One region of the Sporosarcina sp. P12(2017) genome, then DNA from elsewhere that is predicted to be linked to it. Evidence: predicted binding sites of a transcription regulator. Region 1 holds the regulator's gene; the other holds the start of a gene.
What was found. Region 1 encodes CtsR, which represses protease genes until heat stress. Its sites were predicted from a motif close to ATGGTCAATAAAGGTCAAACA; they were not measured.
Positions count from the first base shown of each region.

Region 2: the regulator CtsR is predicted to act here: its motif matches at 7,647-7,667, upstream of clpP (ATP-dependent Clp endopeptidase proteolytic subunit ClpP).

Region 1 covers NZ_PDYL01000004.1:148,676-158,474, forward strand. The annotation lists gene CSV80_RS04750 (PIN/TRAM domain-containing protein) at 1-427, opposite strand, end outside; gene radA (DNA repair protein RadA) at 592-1,962, opposite strand; gene CSV80_RS04760 (ATP-dependent Clp protease ATP-binding subunit) at 2,053-4,500, opposite strand; gene mcsB (protein-arginine kinase McsB) at 4,685-5,773, opposite strand; gene CSV80_RS04770 (UvrB/UvrC motif-containing protein) at 5,763-6,314, opposite strand; gene CSV80_RS04775 (CtsR family transcriptional regulator) at 6,326-6,796, opposite strand; gene bioB (biotin synthase BioB) at 7,121-8,125, opposite strand; gene CSV80_RS04785 (biotin transporter BioY) at 8,122-8,721, opposite strand; gene CSV80_RS04790 (hypothetical protein) at 8,850-9,047, opposite strand; SAM riboswitch class I at 9,212-9,323, shown strand; gene CSV80_RS04795 (bifunctional homocysteine S-methyltransferase/methylenetetrahydrofolate reductase) at 9,407-9,799, shown strand, end outside.
Region 2 covers NZ_PDYL01000014.1:65,311-75,109, forward strand. The annotation lists gene CSV80_RS12310 (acyltransferase) at 1-9, shown strand, start outside; gene CSV80_RS12315 (tetratricopeptide repeat protein) at 98-1,621, shown strand; gene trxB (thioredoxin-disulfide reductase) at 1,770-2,723, shown strand; gene CSV80_RS12325 (8-oxo-dGTP diphosphatase) at 2,927-3,403, shown strand; gene rapZ (RNase adapter RapZ) at 3,409-4,296, shown strand; gene CSV80_RS12335 (gluconeogenesis factor YvcK family protein) at 4,319-5,266, shown strand; gene whiA (DNA-binding protein WhiA) at 5,308-6,234, shown strand; gene CSV80_RS12345 (HPr family phosphocarrier protein) at 6,283-6,540, shown strand; gene clpP (ATP-dependent Clp endopeptidase proteolytic subunit ClpP) at 6,966-7,562, opposite strand; tRNA gene CSV80_RS12355 (tRNA-Arg) at 7,794-7,865, shown strand; partial or broken gene CSV80_RS17880 (ArsB/NhaD family transporter) at 8,170-8,501, opposite strand; partial or broken gene CSV80_RS18045 (ArsB/NhaD family transporter) at 8,554-8,670, opposite strand; gene CSV80_RS12370 (metal ABC transporter solute-binding protein, Zn/Mn family) at 8,923-9,799, opposite strand, start outside.

The DNA of each region.
Region 1 (9,799 bases):
TAGAAAATGCATTAATAAACTCTTCCCACTTTTTAAAACCTACTTGGAAACCTAAATAGCCGAGAAGAATAGACAATAAGACAGGCACAACAGAAGACACTACCGGAAAACCAATTGCACTTAGTCCGAAACTGAATAAAAAAGCTACGATTAACCCTACGACTAATCCGATTGTACCGAATAATAAATCCATGATCGGCGCTTTCAGAAGTCTTTCTTCAATCCATTTAATGAAATTTACAATCGGTTCAGTTAAAAATAAGCTTAATAAAAATAGAATGATTGCTCCTATAATTGCCTCCACATAAGGGTTTTCTATGATCGGGCGTGATGTAAACTCAAACATAGCGAATAAGTACGGTAAAAATAAAACACCGAGAGTTCCTCCAATTAATAAGAATGAAACTTGGACTACTCTTTTCAACATATTCTTCCACCTCCTTTTCCTTCCTAATAGTATACAACGAATCATGGTTAGCTGCTTAGGTTAAGTGAGGAATTTCTGAAAATTCCTCACTCCTCCTACTAGGACTATCTCAACAGCAGGAAAGTTTCTTGCTATTCTACTCATCCCGTCATATAAAATAGATGTTATCTGAATGCCATTCCTAACGCTTCCGTAATAGTTTCAACGCCTACCACTTCAATCCCATTCGGAATATCCCAACCGCCCAAATTAGACGACGGAATGATAATGCGATCAAAACCAAGTTTCGCCGCTTCCGTGACGCGTTGTTCTATTCTAGATACCCTTCTAACCTCACCTGTTAACCCTACTTCACCAACAAAACAATCGCGCGCCCCTACAGCCGTGTCGCGATAGCTAGAAACAATACTTAGCAAGACGGCTAAATCAATGGCCGGCTCATCCAACTTAACGCCGCCCGCAACCTTAATATACGCATCTTGTGTCTGTAATAGCATCCCTGCACGTTTTTCCAATACCGCCATTAATAGCTGCACACGGTTTTGATCCAATCCAGTCGCCATGCGCTTCGGATAATTGAAACTTGATGCCGTCATCAGTGCCTGAATTTCAACAAGTATTGGCCGTGTGCCTTCCATAGAAGCGACAATGGTAGAGCCCGCTCCACCTTGCGATCGCTCACGCAAGAACATTTCAGAAGGATTTAAGACTTCCTTTAATCCAGCCTGCAACATTTCAAAAATGGCAATTTCATTAGTAGAACCAAAACGATTTTTAACACTTCGTAAAATACGGTATGTGTGGTGACGTTCACCTTCAAAATACAGCACCGTATCCACCATATGCTCAAGCAATCGTGGTCCAGCAATTTGTCCTTCTTTTGTTACGTGACCTACGAGGAATATGGCAATGTTTTGCGTCTTTGCTATACGCATTAGTTCTGCGGTACATTCACGCACTTGCGATACACTTCCTGGCGCCGATGATACTTCAGGATGATGAACAGTCTGAATCGAGTCCACAACCACAAACTTCGGCTTCACTTCATCCACAGTTTCATTGATCATTGCGAGATCGGTTTCGGCATAAATATATAACTCATCTGACTTCACGCCTAATCGTTCTGCACGTAACTTAGTTTGCTTGATCGATTCTTCTCCTGAAATATACAGTACGCGCTGTTGTTGATTCGCAAGTAACGATGAGACTTGTAGCAACAATGTAGACTTCCCGATTCCTGGATCCCCGCCGATTAATATGAGCGAGCCCGGTACAATCCCACCACCGAGTACGCGGTTTAATTCTTCTAATTCCGTTTTAACACGTGGCTCTTCAGCCATTTCCACCTGACTGATAGGCAAAGCTTTGTGCTTCACTCTTTCACCATGCTGAAATGCAGCACGCGGTCCCTTTTGAACAATCTCCACTTCTTCATCCATCGTGTTCCATTCTCCACAACCAGGACAACGCCCCATCCACTTAGCGGACTCATATCCACAAGAACGGCACATGAACTTCGACTTTCGCTTAGCCATACACTCTCTCCTTATTTGAAAAGTACGAAAAGGACAGCCCGCTGCGCTTTTTAAAAACTAAGCGAGCGAGCTATCCCGTTGATTATATTATTATTTTTCTACTGCTACTGTGTGTTTCTCCGTGCGTACGATAAACTGATTATCCTCTACATCAATGATTACTTTTTCACCCATCAGAACTTTACCTTCAAGTAACTCTTCAGACAAACGATCTTCTACATGTTTCTGTAATGCACGACGTAATGGACGAGCACCGTATTCCGGATCATATCCCTCTTCCGTGATTTTATCTTTAGCTGAATCCGTCAACACCAATTCGATGTCTTGTTCAGCCAAGCGCTTAGAAAGTTCATCACTCATCAAGCTGACAATTTCACGCAAGTGTTCTTTCTCCAATGAATGGAAGACAATCATGTCATCCACACGGTTCAAGAACTCCGGTCGGAATGTTTTCTTCAATTCTGCAAGCATTTTTTCCTTCATGTCATCGTAGTCGGATTCGCCGTCTTGAATATTAAAGCCAACGTAGCGGTTTTTCTTCAATTCAGTTGCTCCAACGTTTGAAGTCATGATAATTACTGTGTTGCGGAAATCAACTGTACGTCCTTTAGAATCCGTTAAACGTCCGTCTTCTAATACTTGCAATAAGATATTGAAAACATCTGGATGTGCTTTTTCAATCTCATCAAGTAGTACAACTGAGTACGGCTTACGGCGAACTTTCTCCGTTAATTGGCCGCCTTCATCATACCCTACATAGCCTGGAGGTGATCCGACTAGACGAGATGTAGAATGCTTCTCCATATACTCGGACATATCGATACGAATCATCGCATCTTCATCGCCGAACATCACTTCCGCCAACGCACGGCCTAGTTCAGTTTTACCTACACCAGTCGGGCCCAAGAAAATGAATGAACCAATAGGACGTTTCGGATCTTTCAATCCTGCACGTGCTCGACGGATGGCTTTCGAAATAGATAACACTGCTTCTTTTTGACCAATGACACGTTGATGCAAAATTTCTTCCATGTTCAGCAATTTAGCCGACTCTGTCTCTGCAATCTTGTCAACAGGAATTCCTGTCCACATCGCCACAACTGACGCGATATCATTCACTGTCACTTCGGATTCAGTCTGCCCTTGTTTCTCTTTCCAAGCTGCTTTCGTTGTTTCCAACTCTTCCTTCATCTTCTGCTCTTTATCACGATAAGAAGCAGCTTTCTCAAATTCTTGGCTTTGCACAGCTGCGTTCTTCTCAGAACGAATTGCTTCAAGCTTCACCTCGAGCTCCTTCAAGTTAGGAGGAGTTGTATATGAACGCAAACGCACTTTCGATCCAGCTTCGTCAATTAAGTCAATCGCTTTATCCGGTAAGAAACGGTCCGAGATATAACGATCAGACATCTTCGCTGCCGCTTCAACCGCTTCATCCGTAATCTTCACACGGTGATGCGCTTCGTAACGGTCGCGCAAGCCTTTAATGATCTGAATCGTTTCCTCTACAGATGGCTCATCAACTTGGATTGGTTGGAAACGTCGTTCAAGCGCTGCGTCTTTTTCAATATATTTACGGTATTCGTCAAGTGTAGTAGCACCGATACACTGTAGTTCACCACGTGCAAGAGATGGCTTCAAGATATTGGATGCATCGATAGCACCTTCTGCTCCACCTGCACCGATCAACGTGTGTAATTCATCGATGAATAAGATAATGTTACCCGCTTGACGGATTTCTTCCATTACCTTCTTCATTCTATCTTCGAATTCACCGCGGTATTTTGTGCCTGCGACGACTGTACCCATATCTAGTGTCATAACGCGTTTGTCACGCAAGATTTCAGGCACTTCATTACTTACGACTTGCTGTGCCAAACCTTCTGCAATCGCTGTTTTACCTACACCCGGTTCCCCAATCAATACTGGGTTGTTTTTCGTACGACGTGCCAATACTTCAATAACACGTGTAATTTCTTTGCTTCGTCCAATTACTGGATCCAGCGTGCCCTCACGTGCGATTTCAGTTAAATCACGCGCCAAGCCATCCAATGTTGGTGTTGCTGCCGATGCAGAATTCGCTGGGTTGCCAACAGAACTTTCATCATTGCCAAGCAACTGAAGTACTTGCTGGCGAGCTTTGTTCAAGCTAACACCTGCATTATTCAGAACGCGTGCAGCCACGCCTTCTCCTTCTCGAATCAAAGCCAATAAAATGTGCTCTGTGCCGATATAAGAATGTCCTAATTTACGAGACTCATCAACGGATAATTCAATAACTCGTTTGGCGCGAGGAGTATAATGAACGATCGGACCCACATCTTTAGAGCCTACACCTACTAGAATTTCTACTTCTCGTTCAATAGTATCCGCATTCACACTAATTGCTTCAAGAGCTTTTGCTGCGATGCCGCCACCTTCTCGAATCAATCCAAGCAGGATATGCTCAGTACCAATAGATTCATGTTTTAAACGAATAGCCTCTTCTTGAGCCAGTTGTAAAACTTTTTGTGCACGTTGTGTAAATCGATTAAACATCATATTCATTCCCCTCTTCCTTCATCAGTGGACTATATTCTATGTTATGCAAAATAACACATCAATGCTTTGTTTCCTATAACTATATATATTCATGTCAATTCGCGATACAACCTAATTCGCATATTGACTTTGACTATCTTTGATTAATTATAAATGCTATAAGACTTTCTTGCAAAAACTTTGCTCACAACGAATCACTGTCTTTTTCTTGTGCAGCAGATCGCTCTACTCCTAGCCGATCACGGAATAATTGTGCACGAAGGATATCTCGTTCATCAGATGTTAATTCTGCCTTCGCGTATTGTTGCAGAAAACCTGGTTGCATGAAAATCATCAATTCATTCAAAATTGTCATATCAATATTTTCAATGATACCTAAATCTATACCCAAACGGACGTCAGACAAACATTTTGCCGCTTCTGCTGACGGCAAGATTCGCGAATGAGTCAGTGTCCCGAGCGCCCTGAATAATCTATTTTCCAAGTGAACTTCCGACTTAGCCAATAATAATTCACGTGATTTCTTTTCATGTGCAATCAAGCGTTTTGAAATACTCTCTAAGTCTTTCAAGATTTCCTCTTCTGATTTGCCGAGTGTGATTTGATTGGAAACCTGATAAATGTTACCGAGTGCTTCACTGCCCTCTCCATAACTTCCACGTACGACCATTCCAAGCCTTGATATCGCGGGTATAATTCGCTCGATTTGCTTAGTGATGGTTAATGCAGGTAAATGCATCATGACTGACGCGCGCATTCCCGTACCGGTGTTAGATGGACAACTTGTCAAATAGCCGAATGTTTCATCGAAAGCATAGTTCAAATTCACTTCAAGTTCGCTATCTACTCGATCAGCGTGTTCATATGCCTGATCTATTTGAAAACCCGGATAAATACATTGAATGCGAATATGATCTTCTTCATTCACCATAATACTAATTGTTTCGTCTTCGGACAGCAAAACGGATCCATGTTTTTTAGGATTGATCAACTGTGGACTGACTAAATGCTTCTCGACTAAAATCTGGCGTTCAAGCGGAGACAAATCTTCCATTGTGATGCCTGTAAAATGATGGTCCTCCATCGTCTCGACTGCCTGATTCAATGCTTCGCTTACGTCGTTCGCATCTTCCTGCGAGGCACTTATCGGAAAAGAATAATCTTGTAAATTGCGAGCTAACCTGATTCTTGTGGACAAGACGATGTCAGCATGCTCACCTTCCGCAACCATCCAACCTGTCAGTTCCTGTTTGATGAATTTTTTAAATGACATGTTGATCATCACCTCCATCGGACAGTTGCTGTTTCACTTGGTTCGCCTCATCACGCAAAGTTGCCGCTTCTTCAAAATGTTCGTTTTCTACAGCTTCCCGCATTTTCATACGGATATCTTCAAGCTTCTTCTTTAAAGCAAAACGTTCATTAAGTGATACGGGAATCTTTCCACGGTGTTGGGTATGCCCATTATGCAGTTTGGCAAACACTCTTGGCAGTTGCCCCCTGAATGTTTCATAACATACAGCGCAACCAAACTTCCCGATATCGAGGAAACGATGGAAGGTCAAATCGCAATTCGGACATTTCGGACCATCCGGTAATCTTTCATCGGCTTTTTGTTCCGGAAATAACTCTGAACCACCTAACCAATGTGCTAAAAATTGTTGAATTGATAACGGTTCCTGATCCGGACTGAAAGAAAATGTTTGTGAGTAAAATGCACATTTATCACATAAATGACGCTCTATTACATCATTTGATGTTTCCTGTTTAAACACTACAGTAGCTGGTCGTTCTTTACAGTTTTCACAAAGCATTGAAATTCACCTCATTCTATCTCTTCATAAATTAATGTAACTAACATAGCGCGAAGAATACGTGAACGTAACGCATCCCGCTCTGGCAACATATAACGCAGAGTAGCACGGCCTACTGCAGCAAGCATCAGTTTAGCTTCACGTTCTGTAATGACTTCTTCTTCAATTAAACGGATAATGACATCTTCCGCCATAGTAGATGACGCTTCACTCTCTAAAATCTCTAACGCTTGTTCAAGTAAGTCCTTGCGGGAGTTGGTACGTACCCTGTAAATCCGGATGTAGCCTCCTCCTCCTCGCTTAGACTCAACAGCGTAACCTCTCTCGACGGTAAACCGGGTTTTGATTACGTAATTAATCTGTGATGGTACACATTGGAATTTCTCAGCAATCTCATTTCGTTTGATTTCAATAGAAGCGCTATCTTCCTCTTCTATAATCGACTTCAAATATCCTTCTATAATGTCAGAAATATTACGCATCTCGTCACCTCTTTTCGCTCGTTCATCTAGTTGACTTTGACTATCTTTGACTTGATTGTATCGCAAGAATTAGGCGGGATGCAATTCATTTGTTTGTATGTATACATGATTACGTTAAAAGAAAACTTGTTGCTAGGTTGTCACAACAGGCTATTAATTATTCAATTAGTCACCGAATTAAAACAAGACGAATACTTTTCACTTACGGCCAACTACTGCAATCCTCCTAAATAGAATTCTGAATGAATAGAAAAAACTGAAGAGCAGATCCACATAGCGGATTGTCTTCAGCACAAGGTATACGTATATTTACTCATTCTCTATTTATATAATGATAGGTTCTTTGCGCAACGGTTCGAGATCGACTACGAAGCCCATGTCTTCAAGCATTTTTTGATCTTGATCATTTTCCTGACCGGCTGTTGTGAGATAGTCACCGATGAAGATAGAGTTTGCAGCGTAGAGGCCTAGTGGCTGCAGGCTTCGCAAGTTGACTTCACGTCCACCCGAAATGCGGATTTCTTTGCTAGGGTTGATGTAGCGGAATAGGCACAGGACTTTTATGCAGTAGCGTGGATCCAGTTCTGATGTCCCTTCTAATGGTGTTCCATCAACTGCATGCAGAAAGTTCACAGGTATTGAGTCAGCGTCCAGTTCGCGTAGGCTACGCGCCATGGAGATGATATCTTGCTTTGTTTCCCGCATGCCAACGATGACGCCTGAACATGGAGATATGCCTGCTTCTTTAGCCAACCCTACAGTGTTTACACGATCATCGTATGTATGCGATGTAGTTATACTTTCGTGATGCTCTGCGGATGTGTTCAAGTTGTGGTTGTAGCGATCTACGCCCGCCTCTTTCAAACGGGTTGCTTGGCCTGGCTTCAAAATACCTAGGCAAGCACATACCGTCATTCCTTTGTGTTTTTCTTTTATCTGCTTAACAGAATCAATGACTATGTCCAGTTCACTGTCACGCGGTCCCCGTCCACTTGCTACGATGCAATAGGTGCCCGCTTTATTAGCGGCAGCACGTTCTGCACCTTCTAGTATCTCTTCCGATTTCATCATCGCATACTTTTCGACAGGTGCTTTTGAAATGATGGATTGTGCGCAATAACCACAGTTCTCCGGACATAATCCTGATTTCGTATTGATGATCATATTCAGCTTTACCTTATTTCCGAAGTAATGTGATCGAATCGAGTACGTCGCGTGCAGTAATAATAGCAAATCTTCATCTGGGCTATTCAATATTGCGAGTGATTCCTCGTCAGTTAATACATGCCCTTCCAGTACTTGAGTAGCCAGCCTTTGGTAGTTCATTATAGCGTACGCCTCACTTTCAAGTGTTTTGAGATTCTAAACGCGAATATGCCTGACAGTACAGCCAGAATTAGATCTTTTGGCAAAGGAGGCATCATCCATAGCCATGCGATCTTGTAGGTAAACACGTCTGGTGCAGCAGCCCACATCTTGTACGCAAAATACATCCAGCTTGTGCCTACTATATAGTTGATTGCCGTAGCGACCAGTGCCGCGGTAATATATGCAGGCATGGTCTGACTTCGCTCGACAATCTTCCCGGCTACATAAGCTATTAAAATGAAGGTAAGAATAAAGCCAAACGTTGGACTCAAGATTTGACCGAAGCCGCCTGAAAATTTAGCGAAGACCGGTGCACCTGCTAATCCTATTAACATATATACCGTCATAGATAACGCACCTAGACGGCTGCCAAGTAATAGTCCTGATAAAATTGCGAAAAACGTTTGTAATGTAATAGGTACTCCACCAACTACTAAAAACGGCACGAAGGATGTGATGTTTGCTCCAATCATCATTAATGACGCGAACATTCCACTGTATACAATGGTTAGTGCACTGAACCTACTTACCGGTTGCCTCTCCGTTGCTGTTGCCATCATGTCACCTCTTTTATATTAGTTACCATAAAAACAATAATAGTTAACGCATAATATGTCAACACATTTTATTTTATAGTTAACCCATAAAAAACAAATAAAAAAGACTGCAGCAAAATGCTGACAGCCTACTTCTTCTCATCAATCTGTTCTTCTTTTTCTTTACGAAACAAAACGCTTGAGATCAATCCACTGAATATAGCAGCCCCAATTGTAATGTACACACGCATATCATAAGCAACTTCTTCGTAACTGCTACCTATCATAATCCAAGCAATTGTACCTACAAGAACAGCGATTGGAAATGAATATTTAAAGAACCGCATAATTCCTCACCTTTTCGAGTTGTTTCATTGATTTTAGCATATATATCGCAATTTCTCTATGCTCTAACTCCGCACTTCGAACTTCACCAAACATTCACTTGACGATATCCAACAAAGCCGCTATGATGTGGTTAGAATAATCTAAATAATTGAATAAGAAACATATCTTATCAAGAGAAGCTGAGGGACTGGCCCGTCGACGCTTCAGCAACCAGCCATATAGGCAAGGTGCTACTTCCAGCAGTCTGTCAAATTGACACTCTGAAAAGATGAGAGGGAACTAGTCATTGAGATTACAAAGCCTTCTAATATACTTGAAGGCTTTTTTTGATTAGAAAAAGCAAAGGGGAGATGGAATTATGTCATTGCTAGATAAACTACAAACAAACGTCTTAACGGCAGATGGTGCAATGGGGACGATTTTATATTCTTACGGAATTGATTACTGTTATGAAGAACTAAACGTAGAAAAGCCTGAAATTATAGAGCAGATTCACCAAGACTACATCGCAGCCGGCGCAGATATTATACAGACGAACACTTACAGTGCAAATGCGAACAAATTAGCTCGCTACGGCTTAGAAAGTCATGTAACAGAATTCAATAAAGCGGCCATTCAAATTGCAAAACGCGCAGCAGCACCTGGGGGACAATTTGTACTCGGTACAATTGGCGGCCTGCGTGGCATACGTAAAAGCGATGCTACATTGGATGAAATAGAAAAAGTCGTACTAGAACAAGCGAGTGCATTA
Region 2 (9,799 bases), on a different contig from region 1:
AGCAAATGAATGACGGACTATGTAGTTGTGCTATACTAGAGGATACATTGCAGGGGGACGTCAAGTGCGTTCCTCTTACTTTTTCGGAGGAGTTCGATTGAAAAACAACCAACGATTTATGAAAGATAAAATTATACCTTTCCTGCCTGACGGTGATTTTTATCGTAAACGCGCGATGCAAGCTATGCAGCGTGAACAATTTTCTGATGCAGAAAAATATTATAAACGTGCACTAGAATTGAATCCAGATGACGCACTGACACATATGGAATATGGCGTGTTCATCATGGAGGTCGGTCGCTTTGAAGATGCGTATGAGCTGTTGCAAACGGCTGATGATCTAGATCCAAATAATGAAGAGACGACATTCTATTTAGCGGAAGTTCACGCACATCTTGGTTTACTGCGTGAAGCGAAGCAATATGCATTGAAATATGTAGCTATGGCACCGGATGGTGTATTTGTAGAAGAAGCTCATGAAATCTCTGAATTCGCTGATCAAGAAGAATTGTTCGTTGAAGAAGGCGAACAGCTTGATGGTGAAGTGATTTTTAGGCAAGAAAAAGCACGTCGCATGATGGAACAAGGGGATTTTGAAGATGCTATAGAAGTGCTAGAAGATTTATTAGTGGATTATCCGAAAACATGGGCTGTCCATAATAATTTGGCGCTTGCGTATTTTTATATTGGCAAAGAGAAGCATGCAGAAGACATATTGTATGATGTCCTGCGTGAAGAGAAAGGTAATATCCATGCACTATGTAACTTGGCAGTGTTCTTTTATTACAACCGAGATGAAGTGCGCCTGAACAGCATGATGGAGTTGTTGTCGAAAATTAAACCGTATCAATTCGAGCAGCGCTATAAATTAGGAGCGACATTTGCACTAACTGGTCGTTATGAAGAAGCGTACCACTGGCTTCGAAGTCTGCAAAAACGCGGATTTGAAGGAGATGTCGGGTATTATTTCTGGCTAGCGAATGCCGCATACTTTACGGGTCATCGAAAAGTAGCAGAACAGGCAAATGAAGCTTTGTTGAAGTTGGATCCTACTAAAGAAGGTTTCGAACCTTGGAAATCACTGGATGAAGAGTTGGACACGGATTCTTACGAAGAGGATGTGCCGTTCTTGATTGAAAAGATTTCGAACCCTTATCGCAGTGAGCGAATGCTCGGTTTGTACTTAGTAGGAAAGTCGTCACATTTACAGGAGATCTTATCGCATCCGGGATATATAGATGTTGAAAAATTGACTGCTGCAGAACAGCTTTTTTTAGCGCACAGCCTGAACTATTCATTCAAGGTGACTACTCCATTCGAAAAGGCTTTGAAAAAAGCGCTAGCAATTTGTGATCTATTGTATGAAGAGTATAAACCGCTTGATGAGCAAGGAGTACAGCTCTTTCAAATGTGGTTCTCTTTATGTGAAAATGCGCTTGAACAAAAATATATGTTCAGCAATGTACATGCACTTGCTGCCTCTGCAGATTTTATGTTCCAATCTTCACATGACAAAAAAGTGACAAAGAAGTCTATCGCAGAAAATTATAGCGTATCAGTTGCAACACTTTCTAAGTATATTCAAGAACTGCTTCAATTTCTGCCTTATTCAAAAGAATAAATACCTGTAGATGTTGCATTTAAGTTGAAATTCACGTGTATTTCTCGTACGATTTTATGTAGCGATAGTTTTATCTGCCAGTCAGATAAAATGTTTGGTGATATGAATGAACACCAAGGGATGCGTATTTTGAAGGAGGAAAAACACCATGACAACGGAAGAAAAAGTATATGATGTGATCGTCGTCGGAGCAGGTCCAGCAGGGATGACAGCAGCTGTCTATACATCACGTGGAAATATGTCCACACTGATGCTAGAAAGAGGCTTGCCAGGCGGTCAAATGGCCAATACAGAAGATATTGAGAACTATCCTGGATTTGAAAGTATTTTAGGTCCGGATCTCTCCACGAAAATGTTCGATCATGCGAAACGTTTCGGAGCTGAATATGCGTATGGAGACGTAACGAAAATCGAAGACAGCCGTGAATTCAAAACGGTTCATGTAGGCGAGAAAAGTTATAAAGCACGTGCAGTTATTTTGACTACGGGTGCAGAATACCGAAAGATCGGTGTACCGGGTGAAGAAGAATTAACGGGCCGTGGCGTTAGTTACTGTGCAGTATGTGACGGGGCATTCTTCCGTAATAAAGATATCGTCGTAATTGGTGGCGGTGACTCTGCGGTAGAAGAAGGTTCATACTTAACACGTTTTGCTAATAAGGTAACTATTATCCACCGTCGTGATACATTGCGTGCACAAAAAATCGTTCAAGAGCGTGCGTTTGCAAATGAGAAGATTGATTTCATTTGGAATTCAACGGTTAAGCAAGTGAATGAAAAAGACGGGAAGATCGGTTCTATAACGTTGGTATCTACTGAAGACGGTTCTGAACGTGAAATGGAAACGGAAGGTATGTTCGTTTATATCGGATTGGATCCAATAACAGAGCCTTTCAAAGAGCTTGGCATTTTAGATGAAAACGGCTATATTGAAACGAATGACATCATGGAAACAAAAATTCCAGGGATCTTTGCTGCGGGCGATGTGCGTGAGAAATTATTGCGCCAAGTCGTGACCGCTACAGGAGACGGAAGTATTGCAGCTCAAGCAGCTCAGAAGTACATCGAAGAGTTGATGGAAGAAGTAGAAGCGAAGGCATAAACAGGTTATTATTTTGTAACGTGTATGTAATCGTCCTGCAATATAAAAGGGGGATAATAGAAAGAAGAAAGACCCCCTTTCATAATATAGCAACTTTGTGGCTATTTACGGTACAAACTTCCGTGAATAGTCACCTTTTTTTTTCGTTTTTAATGAAAGCGTTGTATACTATAAGTACATACTTGAAAAGTGGGGAACTACATATGCAAAAAATTGCTAATTTGCTCGTGGTAAAAGACGGTCAAGTCCTATTACTAAAGAAGCCAAGGCGTGGTTGGTATGTAGCACCGGGAGGGAAAATCGATGAAGGTGAGTCTGTATATGAAGCAGCTAATCGTGAATTTCTCGAAGAAACCGGTGCGCAGGCGATCTCGCCACATTTAAAAGGCGTATATACGATGATGATTATGGATGATGAAGGAACAGAATTATTGAATGAATGGTTACTCTTCACATTTGTCGCACATGATTATTCCGGAGAATTAATGAAGACAACCGTCGAAGGTGAACTGGAATGGCATCCGCTTGAAAGTTTGCATACACTGCCAATGGCGGAAGGTGATCGCAAGAATTTACTCTTTGCGGTTAGTCAGAAAGGTATGCAATATGGAACGTTCTATTATACAGAGCAATTCCGCTTCTTGCGAGAATCGCTTCAACAATCAATGGAAGGTGAATAACATTTATGGATCAACCACAAGCGGTAAATGAATATGAAGTCGTAATTATTACAGGGATGTCAGGTGCAGGCAAGACAGTCGCCATGCAATGCTTCGAAGACATGGGATTCTATTGCATAGACAACTTGCCACCCGAATTGTTTGTAACATTCCTGGATTTGATGATGAAGTCGGATAATCAGATGAGACGCATTGCCGCTGTGATGGATACGCGCGGAGGAAGTTTATTTGATTCCATGGTTACTGCACTCGAAGGATTATTCAAAATGGAAGATGTTAAAACAAGTTTGTTATTCCTCGACTCAGATAACGAAGCACTTGTGAAACGTTATAAAGAAACGCGCAGATCACACCCGTTATCTGAAGGAGGCGTGTTACTCGAAGGGATTCGCAAAGAACGTCATTTGCTGACTGAAATAAAAGGACTTTCACGTTCTATTATTGACACATCTAAGTTAAAGCCTAAGCAATTACGAGAGAAAATCACACGTGAATTTTCTGAAGCAGGCGAGCCGAACTTCACCTTGAATTTTGTATCATTCGGATTCAAGCATGGGATGCCAATTGATGCAGACGTAGTGTTCGACGTTCGATTTTTACCGAACCCGTTTTATTTGGAAGAATTACGTCCGTTGACAGGTTTGAATCACGAAGTATCGGATTACGTATTGAAATGGTCAGATACAAAAGAATTAATTGAAAAACTAACCGATTTATTTAAATTCTTGATCCCTCAGTATAAACAAGAAGGAAAAGGTCAGGCGGTTATCGCATTCGGTTGTACAGGTGGTCAACATCGTTCTGTTACACTTGCTGAATACTTTACAGGTGTTTTTAAAGACGACTACCCGACGCATGTATCGCATCGAGACGTTGAAAAAAGAAAGGGTTGACATGAATATGCAATCCACTACGATGAAAAGAGTTGTTGTGTTCGGCGGTGGCACAGGATTATCCAATATCCTTCGTGGGTTAAAACGTTATCCGATCGAATTGACAGCGATAGTTACGGTAGCGGATGATGGGGGAAGTTCAGGTCGTTTATTCGACCAGTATAACGTCCCGCCGCCTGGAGATATAAGGCAAGTTATGGCAGCGCTTTCAGATGTTGAGCCTATGATCGAGAAAATGTTTCAGCATCGTTTTGAGGGATCCGATGGCTTGAAAGGACATTCTCTAGGGAATTTAATGCTTACAGCCCTAACGACTATTACTGGCGATTTCGCACGTGCAGTCGAGCAGATGGGCGTTGTGCTGAATATTAAAGGAACCGTACTACCTGCAGCAAATCAGCGAATTACCTTGCATGCCGAGCTTGAAGATGGTTCAATCATTACAGGTGAATCGAAAATCCCTCTCTATGGAAGGAAAATCCGTAACGTTTTCATCACGCCTCAAGATGTAAAACCTTTGCCAGAAACAGCGGATACAATAAAAAATGCAGATTTAATCGTATTTGGACCGGGAAGCTTGTATACTAGTACTTTGCCAACACTTTTAGTGCAGGATATTCGCGAAGCGGTTCTCGAAAGTACTGCAAAAAAGGTCTATGTTGGTAATTTAACTACGCAACGTGGCGAAACGTATCGCTATACTGCTTCTGAGCATGTTCAGGCGCTTTATGATCATGCGGGAGAACCATTTCTCGATGCAGTACTAGTGAATAATGCAGAAGCGTTCAGATGTACCCATAACCTGAGTGAAAATGAAGAACCTTGGCTTGTGGAGAATGACCTAGAAATACTTCAATCACTAGTACCTGAAGTATTTGTGCAGGAGATTGCCACAATCTTAGATGGAACGATCATGCATAAAACGATGGAAGTATCAGATATGTTGATGCGTTATATAGAGAGAACGTAGAAGGCGGATAGATATGAAGATCGCCGAAAAGGGGGAAAATCATGTCTTTTGCATCCAAAACGAAAAAGGAACTGACACAGATTGAGGCGGATGACTGCTGTACGAAAGCAGAAATTGCGGCATTCATCCGAATGAATGGTGTCATGTCTTTTTCTAATAAACAACTTAGTCTTGACGTTCAAACAGAAAATGCCTCTATTGCGCGTCGTCTGTATTCGAACGTGAAGGCGTTGTATCCTTACAAAGTGGAATTGCTTGTACGAAAAAAAATGCGTTTAAAGAAAAATAATATCTATATTTGTCGGATCCGAGATGGAGCCAAACATTTACTAGAAGAGTTGTCGATTATGACGCATGATTTCCAAATGATTAACACGATCGATCCACAGCTAATTGAAAATGACTGCTGTGCACGCGCATACTTACGGGGAGCTTTCCTGGCAGGAGGTTCCGTTAATAATCCGGAGACGTCTTCTTATCACTTGGAAGTCTTCTCAAGTTATCAAGAACATAGTCAATCACTTGTTGAGTTGATGAACCATTTTCAGTTGAATGCGAAATCTATTGAACGTAAAAAAGGATTTATCGCTTATCTTAAAGAAGCAGAAAAAATATCCGATTTCCTTGGCATTATCGGTGCGCATGTATCCCTTATGAAGTTTGAAGATGTGCGGATTATGCGTGATATGCGCAACAGTGTGAATCGGCTAGTGAATTGTGAAACTGCCAATCTGAATAAGACAATCGGTGCGGCACAAAGGCAAGTAGAAAATATTAAGTTAATTGAGCGCACGATTGGTTTAGATCAATTACCGGATCGTCTGCAAGAAATTGCTCAATTACGTGTTACGCACCAAGACGTGACGCTAAAGGAACTAGGTGAACTGGTAACGGGTGCACCGGTCAGTAAATCGGGCGTCAATCATCGTTTGCGTAAGATTGAAGAAATCGCAGATCGTTTACGTTAAATAACTAGTAGAACCTTCATGAGAAGAGGAAGAAAAGGAGCACACACTATGGTAGAAAAAACAGTAAAAGTAGGAATTAAACCTGGTTTACAAGCGAGACAGGCGGCGTTATTTGTACAGGAGGCCAATAAGTATACGGCTGATATTTATTTGAAGAAGGATAATCGTCAGGTGAATGCGAAGAGCATTATGGGGATTATGAGTTTGGCGATTGCGAAGGGGACGGAGATCACGTTGATTACGGACGGGATTGATGAGGATTTGGCTCTTCAGAATTTGGCTGATTTAGTTGAAGTTGAGCAGTGAGTTGGATATGGGTGGCGATGACCTTTTGAGGTTTCGTCATCTTTTTTTGTCTTCTGGCTTAGTGAAGGGGGCGTGGAGAAGCCGTTGGTCTGCGTTCCAGGCGGACGCTTTCCCATGGGCCCGCGGTGAGCCAACCAGTTCGCTTCGCTCTCTTTTGGTTGTCTCACCTGATCGGGCTGATCCATCGGGAGCCGCCTTCCACTCCGACCAACTAGTGTCGTCTTTTATATTTGAATGCTGATGCATTTGTTTTGTAAGGAGTAAGACCATAAATATAGACTTAGCTCAAAATCAAAATCAAAATCAAACCCAAACCCAAACCCAAACCCAAACCCAAACCCAAACCCAAACCCAAACCCATATAAAATACAAAATAAAAAGGTTGTCGCGGAAGGCCATTTGGCTTTCCGGACAACCTGTTGTTGTTATTTCTTTTCGATTTCGCTGCGTTCTAGAACGTGGTCGACTAGACCGTATTCTTTAGCGCGTTCGGCAGTCATGAAGTTATCGCGGTCTGTGTCTTTTGCGATGACGTCGATTGGCTGGCCAGTGCGATCTGCTAGGATTTGGTTTAGTTTTTCACGTAGGTGCAAGATGCGTTTTGCGGCGATTTCGATTTCAGTTGCCTGACCTTGTGCGCCACCTAGTGGTTGGTGAATCATTACTTCTGCGTTTGGCAAAGCGTAACGTTTACCTTCTGTACCAGCTGTTAGCAAGAATGCTCCCATAGATGCTGCCATACCTACACAGATTGTGCGGATGTCTGGCTTAATGTATTGCATTGTATCGTAGATTGCCATACCTGCTGTGATACTTCCACCTGGGCTGTTGATGTAAATGGAGATATCTTTATCTGGATCTTCAGCTTCTAGGAATAGCAGTTGTGCAACGATAGAGTTGGCTACGTTGTCGTCAATGCCGCTCCCCAACATGATAATACGGTCTTTCAATAGACGAGAGTAAATATCGTACGCTCGCTCACCACGGTTTGTTTGTTCAATAACTGTAGGAATTAGATTCAATTAGACTTCCTCCTTTAATTACTTCATAATATTCGTTCGGTTGAAATCATTTCGTATTTCAACTATAACTGTATTTTACCTATTAAGGTCAACAAAGGTCAAATCATTTGCCTTAAAAATACACATTGCTTTTCATTATATTCTACGATATAATGGAAGATGTCTCTTACAGATGAAAAGCTTTTTTCTGTAGTGGAGAAATTATAGTTAAAGCTTGATACTACACGTTTAGTCCTCGTGGTGCAATGGATAGCACGTGAGCCTCCGAAGCTCAAAATGTGGGTTCGACTCCCGCCGAGGGCATCAAGGTTCTATCTTAAACAACGGTTGTTTGTCATGGTCCATTTGGATCGCGCATCCAATCGTTGTTTTTTTACGACATTGGAAAGATATAAATAGAACACACTCGATGAGAAAAAGTGTAAGTAATCTCATTGAGTGTGTTCTTTTTTAATAAGTTATATTCATTTTGTTTACTTTTTCCTATGAATAAATCATCGGTAGAAATTCAGAACCGAAGTAATGCTCCGGAGATAAACGTGAATGTTTGTGAGAGTTAGGTAGTGTTTACATGGGGGTGAAGCACCAATCCCCATCGTTCCTAATTTCAAGAAACCGATAGCCACCATAACCCCATCAACGTAATCAGAAGCGTAGGCACAGTCAATACACTACTTACTATGAAATAATACCTTCATGAAGTACGCACACCCTTTAACGACAGTACATGCAACCAAAGCAACGTCGCCAGCGAGCCGATTGGTGTCATCTTCGGACCTAAATCAGACCCGATCACATTTGCATAAATTAACGCCTCCCGCACATCAGGTGGTACCGCTGCGTCCTGGATTGCTGCGATGAATCCCATACAATCGTAGCAGCATGCAAGCCGTGACTTGATGTCCACTCGATCAAGCCAGTCAGTACAGACCTCAATCCTGCTACTCCGGCAACAAGCAGGATGACTAGTAAAAAACATCCGTACGCTGCTTCCTTTGGCAAAACACGCCATATGTAATGCAGACCAGCCAATTGATAGGTTACGCGGTTGCCAAATAACCAAGACTAGCGTGAGTAGAAATATAGTAGATGCTAGTATTATTTGCATGGTACTCCTATTGGCTACATTCAATAGTAGGCACCCGCAATAACTTCAATAATTATAATCGGGATTGATCGCCTATCGTTTTTAAGTAACGTCCCATTTCTGTAGCATTTATAAAATACTCCTATATTTTTTAGTCTCTATGACATATAGGTTTAGACTTGCATGTTCAATATTTTTATATACACAAATAAAAAAGGAAGCCACAAGGGGAGTGTGGCTTCCTTTTTATCTCGAGTTGGTTGACCGAGAAAATTATCGTTCTTTGCTCAACTCATCATGAATGAGATCCATATTGTAGTTTAAGTATTTTACATACGTATCAATCTCGTCACCAGGGTTACCGATTTCGTCAGAGTAGATCTTCTTTTCAGCAATTGGAACGCCAGTCTCTGCAGAAACAGTTTCCATTGGGCGAGAGTCTACGTTAGATTCTACAAATAATACGGGAACTTTGTGATCTTGGATATATTGAACGAGTTCTTTGATTTGCTTAGGTGAACCATTCTCTTCCGTATCGATTTCCCAGATGAATGCTTCTTTCAAACCATAGTGGTCATTCAAGTATTGGAATGCACGTTCACTTGTAACAAGTACGCGGTTTTCTTCAGGTATTGTAGAAATACGCTCTGCAAATTCCTCATCCAGTTCTTGAAGACGTTTTACGTACTCGTCACCTTGTTGTTTAATTTTTTCGCTCTCTGTCGGGTGTCTTTCAATCAATGCATCGCGCATAGCTTCAGCCATCTTGACACCAACAGCTGGATCGATAAACGCGTGTGGGTTGATTTCCTCGTCACTACCATCTTCTCCACCGATATACATAGGTTCTACTTCTTCAGTCAAGCTATAAATGTTTTCGTCTTTCTGTCTTACGGAATCCATCATTTTGAAGAACCAACCTTTTTCTCCGCCTTCAAGATTTAAACCGTTATAGAATAATATTTCTGCATCTGTTGCGGCTTTGATATCATTGGGCAATGGCTCATATTCATGAGGGTCCGTTCCAGTTGGTACTAAGTTGTATACATCAACGTAATCGCCACCAATTTCTCGTGCCATATCCGCAATAATTGTAAATGACGTAACGACTTTCAACTTGTCGCCTGTTTCCGCTACTTTGTCACCGTCG